Regions from separate parts of the Bacillus sp. 01N42_2 genome, predicted to be linked through region 3. Evidence: riboswitches for the same ligand, from Rfam matches in the RefSeq annotation. Region 3 holds a riboswitch; each other region holds the start of a gene.
The links. Region 3 has a riboswitch for S-adenosylmethionine ahead of AC1DN5_RS13270 (bifunctional homocysteine S-methyltransferase/methylenetetrahydrofolate reductase). Riboswitches for the same ligand answer to the same signal wherever they lie in the genome.

Region 1 (3,539 bases), on a different contig from region 3:
AGATTGCGTCTCTGACTTCTTTCACCAATTTATCTTCATCGGACTGAACAGGCTTAAAGTTCGCTTTGAAATACGTTTTAAACGCGATTTCGCCTTCCGGGCGGATCGTAAACTGGCTGCCCGGCTCGACTTTTTTCACTTCAGCGTCAAGCGTGCTCGGTTCAGGAACGAATTGGAAAGACATATATTGCTGTAAAGAAGCTTTATCGAGATCAATACCGTTTTGAGCGGCCATTAAACTTTTTCTTTCAGATGCAAAATACACTTTGTCCCCGATGGTTGTGTAATACAGCGGTTTAATGCCGAACGGGTCTCTCGCGCCGTACATGACACGGTCAGTTTTGTTCCAGATTAAAAACGCAAACATTCCGCGAAGCTTTGAAGCAGCTTCTTCTTTATAATGACGGTATGTCGCAAGGAGCACCTCTGTATCGGAATCTGTATTGAAAGTGTAGCCTTTCGCTTCAAGCTCTTCTCTCAATTCAATGTAGTTATAGATTTCGCCGTTAAAAATGATCCAATATTTCTCATCTTCATATGATAAAGGCTGTCCGCCGTTTTCTACGTCAATAATACTGAGCCGTCTGAAGCCGAATCCGACGTGCTCATCATGATAATACCCATCGCTGTCAGGACCGCGGTGAACGATCATTTGGTTCATTTGTTTGATTAGCTCTTCTTGATCTGCGGTTTGAGTTAATGGATGCTTATTAAAAACACCGACAAATCCACACATAGTATAGCCTCCATAAGTGTAATTTTCTAATTGAACCCCCTTTTTATAGACGCTTTGTTACGCCATTGGTTTCACGCTATGTAAAAAATAAGCATGGCAGCATCTGCAAAAAGGGAAAGCCGCTTAAATAAGCGGCTATAAAATTATTCTCCTAGTGCTTCTTTGCGAAGCGCATCCGCCTTGTCAGTACGCTCCCAAGGAAGATCCACATCGTGACGTCCGAAGTGGCCGTAAGCGGCAGTCTGCTTATAGATCGGACGGCGCAGATCAAGCATTTTAATAATGCCAGCAGGTCTCAGGTCGAAGTTATTCCGTACGACTTCGATCAGTTTCTCTTCAGAAGCTTTTCCTGTATCAAATGTATTGATGGAAATAGATACAGGCTGTGCCACGCCGATTGCGTATGCAAGCTGCACTTCACAAGAATCAGCAAGTCCTGCAGCCACGATGTTTTTCGCTACGTATCTCGCAGCGTAAGCCGCTGAACGGTCTACTTTCGTCGCATCCTTACCGGAGAATGCACCGCCGCCGTGGCGTGCATATCCGCCGTATGTGTCAACGATGATTTTACGGCCGGTAAGTCCCGCATCGCCTTGAGGACCGCCGATTACGAAACGTCCCGTAGGGTTGATGAAGTATTTTGTTTCGTCATCAATCAGTTCCTCAGGCACGACAGGGTTAATGACATGCTCTTTCAGATTGCGCTGAATCTGCTCAAGCGTAATTTCCGGATGGTGCTGAGTCGAGATGACGATCGCATCGATGCGGACCGGCTTGTTGTTCTCGTCATATTCAACGGTAACTTGCGTTTTTCCGTCAGGGCGAAGGTACGGAAGAATGTCTTCTTTGCGGACTTCGCTCAAACGGCGGGCCAATTTATGCGCCAAAGAGATCGGAAGCGGCATAAGCTCTTTCGTTTCGTTACACGCATAACCGAACATCAGACCTTGGTCACCCGCTCCGATAGCTTCGATTTCAGCATCGCTCATTGTGCCTTCACGCGCTTCAAGAGCCTGATCGACACCCATCGCGATATCCGCAGACTGTTCATCAATTGATGTTAAAACAGCGCAAGTCTCCGCATCAAATCCGTATTTTGCCCGTGTGTAGCCGATTTCTTTAATCGTTTCACGGACTGTTTTCGGAATGTCAACGTATGTTGAAGTTGTAATCTCTCCGCTTACCAGCACAAGGCCTGTCGTTACAGATGTTTCACAGGCTACGCGCGCGTTCGGGTCTTTTTTTAAAATCTCATCTAAGATGCTGTCAGAAATTTGGTCACAGATTTTATCCGGATGACCCTCAGTAACAGATTCAGATGTAAATAGTCGACGGTTTTTACTCATTCACTTTTCCTCCTGAAAAAAGATCTTTTGAAAGACCTTCTCATATGATACGGAACTCGCTCCCTCTTAATACAATGTCATACTATATCAGAGAATGTTAATTGGCATATTTTATGAAATAAAAAAACCTTTTCCACTCGAGGAAAGGGTTTGGTCTGTGTGCCTTTCACTCTTATCGCTCAAGGAAATATTAAACCTTGCATCAGGTTAGCACCTTGGTTTCCCACAGTGTATTCACCTGCTTTTTTACAGAGAAACCGGTTGCTGGGCTTCATCGGGCCTGTCCCTCCGCCAGCTCGGGATAAGAGTATCCGCTCAATGAAATATCTTATCGTAAAAGGGCGGAAAGTGTCAATATGAATTAAAGCGATTACGCGCCTTTATTTCAGGAAGCAATGGAAAAACACAAACAAAAAATAATAAACAGTATAGACTATTTTTATATATGTGTTATACTAATTCCACATTCAGCGAAATAAAAATAAACCGGCAAAGGAAGGGTTTTATGAAATTAGTTGATTTAACCGCAGATCTTCAAGCATTACTCGCAAGTCCAAATGTGCATCATAATTTATCGGCGCCAAAACTTACCGAAAAAGTGATCACCCGAAATGAAGGCACACTGACATCTACGGGCGCCGTACGCGCCACTACCGGTGCATATACGGGACGATCACCTAAAGATAAATTTATTGTTCGTGAAAAAAGCACAGAAAATCAAATTGATTGGGGCGCGGTGAACCAGCCCATTTCTGAAGAGGCGTTTGAAAAGCTGTACGCCAAAGTCGTCAGCTACTTAAAACAGAGAGATGAACTGTTTGTTTTTGAAGGATTCGCAGGCGCAGATGAAAAATACAGACTGCCGATTACAGTCGTAAATGAATTTGCATGGCACAACCTGTTCGCGCGCCAGCTGTTTATCAGACCGGAGACGGCTGAAAGGGATTCGGAAGCACAGCCCTTTACCATTCTCTCAGCTCCGCATTTTAAAGCGGATCCGGAGACGGACGGCACGCATTCGGAAACATTTATCATTGTATCTTTCGAAAAGCGCGTCATTTTAATCGGCGGTACCGAATACGCCGGAGAAATGAAAAAATCAATTTTCTCCATTATGAACTTCCTTCTTCCGCAGCAAGATATTCTGCCGATGCACTGCTCAGCCAACGTCGGTGAAAAAGGTGATGTCGCCTTGTTCTTCGGTCTTTCCGGCACGGGGAAAACGACGCTTTCGGCCGATGAGGACCGGAAACTGATCGGCGATGACGAGCACGGCTGGTCAGACTCCGGCGTGTTTAACATTGAAGGCGGATGTTATGCTAAATGTATCAATCTGAGCGAAGAAAAAGAACCGCAGATTTTTCGTGCGATCCGCTTTGGGTCTGTTCTTGAGAATGTTGTGCTTGATGAAAAAACGGGTGAGGCGGATTACGACAATTCCTTCTACACGGAAAACA
Region 2 (3,539 bases), on a different contig from region 3:
AAGTTGCTGTAACACATATGCGTATGAATCTGCGTCTCATTTTTCACAGAAGACGTCGTTAATCGGAAAGCTTCTGCGGCCCAAGTTAAATATTCATCCCAATCCTGCGTTTTTAACGGCAGTCCTTCGCGGAGCGCGGGTTCATCCACTTGGATAATCTGAATACCGGCATCTTCAAGCGCTTTTACTTCTTTTCTGAGGGCAAGCCCGATCTGGAAGGCGATTTCTTTTCTTGAAATATCCACGCGCGGGAATGACCAGTTTAAAATGGTGACAGGTCCCGTCAGCATGCCTTTCATGTGCTTTTCTGTCAGCGATTGGGCATAGACCGTATCTTTTACCGTCATCGGTTCGATAAATTCGACATCTCCGAAAATGACAGGCGGACGTACGCAGCGTGAACCGTAAGACTGCACCCATGCATATTTCGTAAAGGCGAACCCGGCCAGTTTTTCACCGAAGTATTCGACCATGTCCGTCCGTTCAAATTCTCCGTGAACGAGCACGTCTAAGCCGATTTCTTCCTGAATCTCAACCCAGCGCTTCGTTTCCGCATTAATAAACGCTTGATACTGTTCATCCGTCCAATCTTTTTTCCGCCATTTTTGCCGTGCGCTCCGCACTTCTGCAGATTGAGGGAAGCTTCCGATCGTCGTTGTCGGCAGAAGGGGAAGACCGAGTGATTCATTTTGCAGCGCCAATCGTTCTTCAAAGCTTGCAGGGCGGGAGAAATCTTTTTCTGTCAGCTGATTCAATTCTTCTTTTTGAGCTGAGTTCGCCCCTGTCGCGAATGCTTTCAAAGCTTTAAGTGCCGCTTTTGACTCTTCGATCTGCTCACTGACAGCCGCTTTGCCGGACAGAAGCCCTTCTTTTAAGACGCCGAGTTCCGCCAGTTTTTCTTTAGCGTATGACAGGCCGTTCAGCAAATCCTTTTCAAGATGCTCGTCAGGGTGTTTCGCCACCGGCACGTGCAGAAGGCTGCTTGAAGGCTGAATCCATAACTCCTCAACATCAGCGTGGCTGAGGATATCCAAAGCCGCATCAAGGCGTTCTTCAACATCGATTTTCCAAATGTTTCGGCCGTCGATCACACCGGCTGCCAGCACTTTATCTTTCGGGAAGCCGTGCTTTTTCAATTGCTCAAGGTTTCTGCCTTTATCATGCACGAAATCAAGCCCGATTCCTTGTACAGGATACGAAACGAGTTCTTCATATGCATCAACCGAATCAAAGTATGTCTGCAGGAGGACATTCAGCCCTGAAAGCTCTTTTGCAATAGATTCATAGAGTTCTTTTGCGGCGCGGACATCTTCAGCAGAGGCTGTCACAAGGGCTGGCTCATCAATCTGAACCCATTTGACGCCTTCAGCTTCAAGCTCTTTCAGCAGCTGCACATAAAGAGGAACAAGGCGCTTTTGAATCGCTTTCGCCTCTGATTCTTCGTATCCTTTCGCAAGCGTGACGAATGTATACGGACCGACAATGACAGGTTTCGTTTCCGCTCCGAATTCTTCTTTGATCCGGCGGTAGTCGTCAAGCTGTTTGTTTCTCGTCAGACGGAATTCAATGCTTTCGTCATATTCAGGAACGATGTAATGGTAGTTGGTGTTGAACCATTTTGTCATTTCACTGGAAACGGCGTCTTTAACACCGCGGGCAATCGCGAAATATGTATCAACGGGATCCGTGATGCTGCGGAATCTTTCCGGAATCCAGTTAAAGCTGACGGCGGTATCAAGCACATGATCATAATGAGTAAAATCAGAGACCGGCACGATATCGATATGTTGGTCAAGCTGCGTTTTGACAGCCGATAAGAATAAACCGTCAAGCTCTTTAAGAAACGTTTCTTTATCAGTGTTTCCTTTCCAATAAGCCTCAAGTGCTTTTTTCCATTCTCTGTTCAAGCCGATTCTCGGAAAACCGAGATTTGAAGTTTTGATTGTAGTCATTAAGTCTCCTCCTTTAAGTGAGATGTAACAAAAAAGCCTCTTTCTCATGAGAGAAAGAGGCTTTAACATCAAAATTTAAGCCTCTCTTATCTCTCAGATCACGTCTGATGGAATTAGCACCGTGCCTTAGGAGACTATCGTCTCGGCGCAAAAATCACGCGCCCCATTTCACAATGGAATTACGGTCGGTTGCTGTTGGGGTCAAAAGGCCAATCCCTCGCCCAACTCTCGATAAGAGAAAATATTTCAATTTTTTTGAAAAGTTACATCATTTGTTGGTTATCTTATCAGCTTATTCAGATCACTGTCAATAGAAAATCTCACATTTTAAAAATTGGTGATTTTGACAAGCGGATCAATCATTATATGAGAAAAATATCAGAAAGACAGCAGCTGTGCCTGTTCGGCTCTTTCCATGAGCACATCAGGCGCGTCTAAATACAGAAACCCGTTCCCGGCCAATGTTTTGGAGATGTTCAAAGGAAGAGTACGCCGCACAAGCTGGGCATAAATTTCGGCTTCAGAAAGCGTCCGCTGAAACGAGTCCTGTTCAAGCCCTTTTATTAAGGCCAGCGCTCCGCTCACGTGCGGGGCGGCCATTGAAGTGCCCGTCAGCTTCCCGTATTTATGGTTGGGAAGGGTGGAGAGAATGTTTTCTCCGGGCGCCACGAGGTCAATTTCTTTATTTGCGTTTGAAAATTCTGACGATTTACGGGCGATTGAGACTGATCCGACGGCGATCACTTCGTTGTAAGCGGCCGGATACGACAGTTCTTCTGTCCGCTCGTCTCCGTCACCTTCATTTCCTGCTGCGCAAACGACCAGTACACCGCTTTTTACCGCATTTGAGACGGCTTCTTTCAGTTCAGGCACATCGTTCGGTCCGCCGAGTGACATGGAAATAATGTCCGCCTTTTGTTCAACGGCGTAGTTGATGCCGTTAATGATCCATTCGTATTTGCCGCTGCCGTTTTGACCGCCGAGAACTTTAACGATTAAAAGGCTCGCTTCCGGCGCAACACCTGAAATTCCGCCGTTTGAATCATTGGCGGCAATCGTTCCGGAAACATGTGTCCCGTGGCCGTTGTAATCGGAAATCGCGTCTTCTTTGCCTTCGTCATCATCGGTGAAGTTTTTTCCGCCGATAACCCGGTCTTTCAAATCAGGATGATTAATGTCGCAGCCTGTATCAAGCACCGCGATTTTAATATCCTTTCCTTTAAACCCTTTTGCCCACAATTCTGGCGCCTTAATCACTTTAATACCCTCAGGAAGCTCGTTCACATCCATGATCTGCTCATCCGTGACATAAGGAATCAACCGCATTTCACCATTCATAAAAAAGCCCTCCTTTTTTATGCTTGCGAGTGGATTCAAGGGTGTTGCTACTATTTTATGGCAGATTATGCCGTTCGGAAAGAGTCATTTGAAGCATTTTCATAAAAAAGGCGCAATCTATTGCACTAAATAATTTCAAATAATTGGATGGTTCAACGGCTTTTATTTTGATTCGGCACCAGCTGACGCTATAATTGGAAATGGGAAAGGAGAAGAGGTATGAAGATAAGTGAAGCATTGTACGACTAT
Region 3 (3,539 bases):
AGCGATTAACGTGCTTCGCGCTTTTTGCGTCCGATATTCCTCAAGCGCCGCCATGCCGCGCGGTACGCCGTGTCTTCTGCTGTGATAAAAAGCCGCCTGTCACATCAGGCGGCCTCTTGATTATCAATGTAAATATACATCGGCCCGCTTTTCATCCTTTTGCTTAATATAAGCAGCGAGCTCTGACGTCAAATCAGAACGGAGAAACGGGGTGATTAAATAAATTCCGTTGAACAGTTCACACGCCGTGTCAAGAAGCGACTTGGCGATGGCGAGGCCCTCGGCTTTCTGCTTCCGTTTGTCTTCGCCGGCGAGCGCCATTTTTTCGCGGATGCTGTCAGACAGCTTAATGCCCGGGATTTCATGATGAATGAACTCTGCATTGCGGCTGCTCGTTAACGGCATGATTCCGATATACACCGGTGTTTTGAGATGTTTTGTTTCATGATGAATGTCAATGAGCTGCTGCTCTGAGTAGACAGGCTGAGACACGAAGTAGTCAGCGCCGCACTCGATTTTTTTCTCCAGCCGTTTTACGGCCTTATCCAAATGACGGACATTCGGGTTAAACGCCCCGGCTACGGAAAAGTTTGTTTTCTTGCCGAGCGGTTTCCCCGATAAAGAAATGCCCTCGTTGAATTGTTTAATCAGCCTGATCAAGTCAAAGGACGTTAAATCATAGACGGAGGTAGCCCCCGGAAAGTCGCCGATTTTTGAAGGATCGCCGGTGATGGCTAAAATGTCGGTAAGCCCGAGCGTATCCAGCCCCATTAAATGTGACTGAAGGCCGATGATGTTGCGGTCTCTGCATGTAATATGGACGAGAGAACGGATATCAAGGCGCTCTTTCAGCAATGAACCGCAGGCGGCATTGCTGATTCTCGGTGTCGCCAATGAATTGTCGGCGAGCGTCAGCGCTTTTATGCCGGTTTCCTTTAATTCAGCCGCCGCTTGCAGAAATTTGTCAAAATTCAATTTTTTTGGCGGGTCAAGCTCTACGATAATTGACCGTTTTTGCGCGGCGATTTCGTTTAAACCCGGCTCGGTCCGTTCATCCCGGACGGAGATGACTTCTTCTTCCCGTCTGATTTTCACTTCTTTATCAGTGACCGGTGAAAGTCCGCGAACCGCTTCAGCCATGGCTCTGATATGGTTGGGCGTCGTGCCGCAGCAGCCGCCGATAATGCGAGCGCCCTGAGTGCGGAATTGTACGGCGCTTTCCCGGAAATAGGCATCGTCCGTATCATAAACAAGCCGGCCTTCTTCTAAGGACGGAAGGCTGCTGTTCGGATAGACCGATAAATAAGCGTCACGGAAAATCGGCACTTCTGTCAGCGCTTCAATCATGTGGTACGGGCCGAGCCGGCAATTGATTCCCGTTATATCAGCGCCGAGATCGGCAATTGACCTGAGAGCTTCCCGAAGCGGCGTTCCGTCCTGAAGCACGCCCTGTTCGTGCATGGATACGTTCAGCATGATCGGAAGTTCCGTTTCTTTTCTGGCGATCTTCAGCACTTCGCGCGCCTCTTCTAAATCATAGTATGTTTCCAAAAGCAGGCCGTCCGGCTCTTCGTGCAGCAATAAATAAAGCTGCTCCCGAAAGCTGCGTTTAATCTCTTCAAGGCTGTAGGCGTTTTTGTTAAAGGTGCGGATGCCGCCCATCGTTCCCAATACATAAGCGCCGTCTGAGGAAGCGCGCGCGATTTTGACCGCCTCCTGATTGATTTTTTTCGTTTCATCCTCAAGGCCGTATCTGGAGAGCTTAATAAAATTCGCGCCGTACGTGTTCGTCTGGATGATATCTGCACCGGCTTCCACGTATGCCTTATGTATCCGCTTGATCTCATCGGGCTTAGATACATTCAGTTCCTCAAAACATCTGTCAATGCCGTAGGAGTAGAGGAGAGTGCCCATCGCGCCGTCTCCGATTAAAATCCGTTCTTCTAAGTCTTGTAATAGTCCCATTGTTTGCCTCCTTCATCACATTCAGCAAGGAAAAAAGAGAAATAAAAAAAGTCTTCTTAAGAAGAAGACTTTGTAATCATTTGTCTCTCTTCTTATCTTCCAAGCTGTTTTTAGCTTGCTGGATTTAGCACCTTGGTCATGGTTTGGGTAAACCACTACACCGGTTGCTGAAGCGTCGTCGGGCCAGTCCCTCGGCTTCTCTTGATAAGAACGTTCATGTAATTGTCATGGGTTTCCAAAACTTAACTGTGAAAATCCCTTTCTCCAAATTTACCGAAAATAGAGACAATAATCAATAGGAATCACATAATTTATCTGAAATTAATAAATTGAACGTCAATCGGCAGGTCTGCTCCGCGGACGGCTGCAATAACCTGCTGCAGATCATCTTTATTTTTTCCGGTGACGCGCACTTGGTCGTCCTGAATCTGCGACTTAACCTTCAAGCCGGAGTTTTTAATCACCGCGTTGATTTTTTTTGCGTTGTCTTTATCAATGCCCTGTACAAGCTTCGCGCGCTGGCGCACCGTGCCTCCCGATGCATTTTCGATTTTGCCGTATTCAATGTTTTTCGTCGGCACATCCCGTTTAATCAGCTTGCCGCTCAGCACATCCTTGAGCTGATTCAATTTAAACTCATCATCAGAAATCAGAACAAGTTCTTCCTTTTCTAAAGTCACATTGCTTTTAGATCCTTTAAAGTCATAGCGCGTGCCGATTTCTTTCAGCGTCATCTGAATCGCATTCTGCACTTCAGGAAATTCAACTTTGGATACAATATCAAAAGAACTTTCTTTTGCCATGAGAAAACCTCCTATAACATTTCACTTATGTGTTGATTATAGTAGAATAAAGAGAAATGTCCAACAGCACAAAGCATGAATTTGTGCGAATTGGAAAAAATGAGAAAAACATCAGCCTCTGACGGGCGAAGCAGGAAGGACGATAACATGAAACCAGGGCAGCAGCTCACGCTTAGTATAGATCACCAGACCGATTTCGGTTATTTTTTAACGGACGGCGAGGATACGGTTCTTTTACATAACAGTGAAATCACGGAGGATATCGAAGACAGAGATGAAGTGGACGTATTTATTTACGTCGACCATCAGGAAAGACTCGCGGCGACAATGAAAAAGCCGCTCATCAGCTTTTATGATTACGGATGGGTGGAAGTGACGGACGCAGTGGAAGATATGGGCGTATTCGTCGACGTCGGTTTGTCGAAAGACGCGCTTGTCGCAACGGAGCATCTTCCTCCGTACAAATCCGTCTGGCCCCAAAAAGGCGACAGACTGTATTGCATGCTGAAGGTGACAAGCCGCGGACGCATGTTTGCCAAGCCGGCGCCTGAGGATATCATCAGTGAATTATTTACGGATGCAGAGGAAGACGTCATGAATAAAGACTTGACAGGCACGGTGTACAGACTGATCGCATCTGGCTCTTTTCTGATTACAGATGAAGGCATCCGCGCGTTTATTCACCCTTCAGAAAGAAAAGATGAGCCGAGACTCGGCAGCCGCGTGACAGGGCGTGTCATCGAGGTGAAGGAAGACGGCTCCGTCAACATG
Region 4 (3,539 bases), on a different contig from region 3:
CGAATAATTGTTCAATTTCTTCCGTGTAAGAACCCGTCACAATTCCTTTCTCGGTGATAATGCCTGAAATCAGGCTGCCCGGTGTGATGTCAAAGGCCGGATTGAAGACCGGCACATCTTCGGGAGCGGTGCGTATGCCGGAGATTTGTCTGACCTCATCCGGATCTCTTTCTTCAATCGGAATCTGATCGCCGTTTTCAATCTGCAAGTCAAAGGTCGAAAGCGGTGCGGCCACAAAAAACGGAATCTGAAAGGCGTTTGCCAAGATCGCGAGGCCGTACGTTCCGATTTTGTTGGCTGTATCTCCGTTTTTAGCAATTCTGTCAGCGCCGACAATGACCGCTGAAATATGTTTTTCCTTCATTGTATGGGCGGCCATGCTGTCAGTAATGAGCGTGACATCAATCCCGCCCTGCATCAGCTCCCACGCCGTCAGCCGCGATCCTTGGAGAACGGGCCTTGTTTCACATGCGTAAATATGAAGGCCGAGGTCTTTTTGTTTCGCTAAGTAAAAGGGAGCAAGCGCCGTACCGTACCGGCTTGTGGCAATTGAACCCGCATTGCAGATGGTCATGATCTGGTCGCCTTTTTTAAAAAGGTGCAGCGCATTTTGGCCGATCATCCGGCATGTTTCTTCATCTTCAACCTGAATTTGAATGGCTTCATGAACGAGCGTTGTCTTCGCTTCATTGATTGAGATTGCATTCCTGATGGAATCCGTCAGTCTGTCAAGCGCCCAAGCGAGATTGACGGCAGTCGGTCTTGAGCTGTTTAAATATGCTTTGACATCGGCGAGCTGACGGCGGAAATCAGAAAGATCGCGTGTTTCAAACGATTTGGCGGCAAGCGCGAGTCCGAACGCCGCAGTTATACCGATGGCCGGAGCGCCCCTTACTTTCAGTGTGACAATCGCGTCGAATACATCTTCCTTTGTTGCAAGATCCGCATACTCAGTGACCTCAGGGAGCTTTTGCTGATTTAAAATGCGGATGTGTGTTTCTTTCCATTCCACGGAACGGGGGATGGCAAATTCATTTGTCATGCTGCATCATTCCTTTACACGGAGCTTAAATTGATCCAGAACCTCAGTAATATGCTTCAGTTCTTTTCTGTTTTCGATATAATAGGCGCCGATTTCAAGCGCCAGCTTCTTCCGTTCAATTCGTTTATCAAACGGAGTGATTTCATCCAAGTCAGCCACATGGGCGAGCCCGATCGTGCGCCGGATCAGTTCGCATCCCGCAAAACCGACCGCTTCCTCAAACGCGTTTTTCAGTGTATCTTCCAGCAGGTGTCTGCAGGAAGGCAGGCAGTCTTTCTCCCATGCTTCACTGAATGTTTTTACAAATGTGTCCCATACGGCGGAGGTGTGGTCATATAATGGCTGTCTGTCGTCACCGTCCCGGCTGAGTGCGTTTAACAGCAGATTTGCAATAAATTGGCCGATGTCAAAGCCGATCGGTCCGAAGAAAGCAAACTCGGGATCAATGACCTTTGTTTCATGTTCATCGGCGAAGATGCTTCCCGTATGCAGATCGCCGTGAACCAATGTTTCCGCGGAATTCAGAAAGACGGCTTTCAATTCATCAGCGCCTTCTTTCAGGCGGGAATTGTTCCAAATTTTTTCTGCGTATGGGCGCAGCTCCTCTTCAAAATCGTTTGTTTCATGGTCGAGAAACGGTTCTGTAAACACAAGCCTTTCTGTAATATTGCAAAGTTCGGGATTTGTAAACTGCTTTGCGAGCTGCTGTTTTACTTTTGCATCAAGCGCATAATCGGATGAGTAAAAGAGCGTTTTTCCCAGAAATTCACCGATATGAACCGATAAGTTCGGATAATGCTGCCCTTCCAGCAGCCCTTTTCTTGAAATCCGCAAATGCGAAAGGTCTTCCATTACCGTAACCGCCATTTCAGTATCGGAATAGTAAACGGCCGGAACGAGATGGGGCACGTGTTCGCCCTGGCGGATGAGGGCGCTGCTTTCGATTCTCGCCCGGTCAATCGTAAGCGGCCAGCTTTCCCCGACGATTTTCGCGTAAGGAATCGCCTGTTTGATAATCAGTCCCTTTTTGTTTTCTTTATCGAAAACGTGAAAGACGTAATTTAAATTGCCGTCGCCGATTTCACGGCATGTGAGAGTGCTTTTGCTTTGAAATAAGCCGAGCTTCACAGCTAACGCTGCGGCGGAGCTTTCCGTTAATTGTTCATAAAGACTTGTTTTAGTTGCAGACATGGATTTACCCTCCAATTATGTAGTGGCAGTAAGAGATCGTGACGGAGAATACGCCCGAAAAAAAGCCTCCTTCTCTGAAAGAGAAGGAGGCCGAAACAGTGCAGTCCGCCTCTTATCTCTCAGATAACATCTGATGGAATTAGCACCGTGCCCTATGAGACAATCGTCTCGGCGCAAAATGTACGCGCCCCATTTCACAATGGAATTACGGTCGGTTGCTGTTGGGGTCAAAAGGCCAATCCCTCGCCCAACTCTCGATAAGAGAAAAATATATTGATTTGTATCACAATTCGGATTAATCAGTTGATGAAAATATTAGCAGGTGCCGGATATTCTTGTCAACATTTTTTTGAAAATTAATATAAATCACGCCGCAAATCTTTGAAAACCGGGATGGTCTCGCGTACGGACGCGCTTTCTGAAACATCGATTTCCGCCCGGACTGCGCCTTCCGTCCGATCTCCTTCCGCTAAAATCCTGCCCCACGGGTCAATAATCAGACTGTGGCCGGCAAATTCATTATCGGGATTTGACCCCGTGCAGTTAGAGGCTGCGACAAAACATTGGTTTTCAATGGCTCTGGCGACAAGCAGACTCCGCCAATGATCGAGGCGGGGCAGAGGCCATTCCGCAGAGATAAACAGGACATTCGCTCCTTGGGACGTATGCTTTCTGATCCATTCGGGGAAACGGATATCATAGCAGATCAGCCCGGCGCACTTGACACCGTCAAGCTCAAAGGAACCATCACTGTTTCCTGCTGTCAGATACAGATGTTCATCCATCAGTTGAAACAGATGGGCTTTCTGATAGCGCTTCACGATCTGCCCGCTGTTATCGGCGATGTACATAGTGTTATAGACATTTTCGCCTTCTTTGACGGCAAAAGATCCGGCAACGAGGTGTACGTTGTATGCTTTGGCCGTTTTTTTAAGCCATTGTGCCGAAACTTCGCCGTTTTCATCCGCCAGCTGGTCAAGCCGTGTGAGATCATAGCCGGTCGTCCACAGCTCAGGAAGCACGATGACATCAGCATGGCGGCTTTCTTGCTCAATCAAAGATTCTGCTTTTTTGAAGTTTTCTGAAGGATTTCCGTATGAAATATCAAATTGCAAACAGGAAACGGTCCATTTCATTTTTTATACACCTCAAGTTTCTCTTTACTTTTTTTATTTAACCATATATGATGATGGACTATCATTTCAAGACATTTTTAGAAGGTGAAAATATGAACTTTGAAGTCTCAGATGTACTCAAACAGCTGCCGGAACAATTTTTTGCATCTTTGGTGCAAAAGGTCAATCAA

Region 1: linked by a shared signal. The riboswitch ahead of metK (methionine adenosyltransferase) and the one ahead of AC1DN5_RS13270 (bifunctional homocysteine S-methyltransferase/methylenetetrahydrofolate reductase) in region 3 are both predicted to bind S-adenosylmethionine.
Region 2: linked by a shared signal. The riboswitch ahead of metE (5-methyltetrahydropteroyltriglutamate--homocysteine S-methyltransferase) and the one ahead of AC1DN5_RS13270 (bifunctional homocysteine S-methyltransferase/methylenetetrahydrofolate reductase) in region 3 are both predicted to bind S-adenosylmethionine.
Region 4: linked by a shared signal. The riboswitch ahead of mtnK (S-methyl-5-thioribose kinase) and the one ahead of AC1DN5_RS13270 (bifunctional homocysteine S-methyltransferase/methylenetetrahydrofolate reductase) in region 3 are both predicted to bind S-adenosylmethionine.

What each region holds. Positions count from the first base shown of each region.
Region 1 covers NZ_JBFTRO010000003.1:544,272-547,810, forward strand. The annotation lists gene asnB (asparagine synthase (glutamine-hydrolyzing)) at 1-736, opposite strand, end outside; gene metK (methionine adenosyltransferase) at 880-2,082, opposite strand; SAM riboswitch class I at 2,252-2,390, opposite strand; gene pckA (phosphoenolpyruvate carboxykinase (ATP)) at 2,588-3,539, shown strand, end outside.
Region 2 covers NZ_JBFTRO010000002.1:612,971-616,509, reverse strand. The annotation lists gene metE (5-methyltetrahydropteroyltriglutamate--homocysteine S-methyltransferase) at 1-1,952, opposite strand, end outside; SAM riboswitch class I at 2,036-2,190, opposite strand; gene AC1DN5_RS06770 (S8 family peptidase) at 2,331-3,290, opposite strand; gene AC1DN5_RS06765 (STAS domain-containing protein) at 3,510-3,539, shown strand, end outside.
Region 3 covers NZ_JBFTRO010000005.1:201,460-204,998, forward strand. The annotation lists partial or broken gene AC1DN5_RS13265 (GNAT family N-acetyltransferase) at 1-60, opposite strand, end outside; gene AC1DN5_RS13270 (bifunctional homocysteine S-methyltransferase/methylenetetrahydrofolate reductase) at 124-1,965, opposite strand; SAM riboswitch class I at 2,055-2,176, opposite strand; gene AC1DN5_RS13275 (YajQ family cyclic di-GMP-binding protein) at 2,277-2,768, opposite strand; gene AC1DN5_RS13280 (CvfB family protein) at 2,868-3,539, shown strand, end outside.
Region 4 covers NZ_JBFTRO010000002.1:581,482-585,020, reverse strand. The annotation lists gene mtnA (S-methyl-5-thioribose-1-phosphate isomerase) at 1-1,042, opposite strand, end outside; gene mtnK (S-methyl-5-thioribose kinase) at 1,049-2,233, opposite strand; SAM riboswitch class I at 2,343-2,497, opposite strand; gene AC1DN5_RS06615 (carbon-nitrogen family hydrolase) at 2,590-3,369, opposite strand; gene AC1DN5_RS06610 (pyridoxal phosphate-dependent aminotransferase) at 3,462-3,539, shown strand, end outside.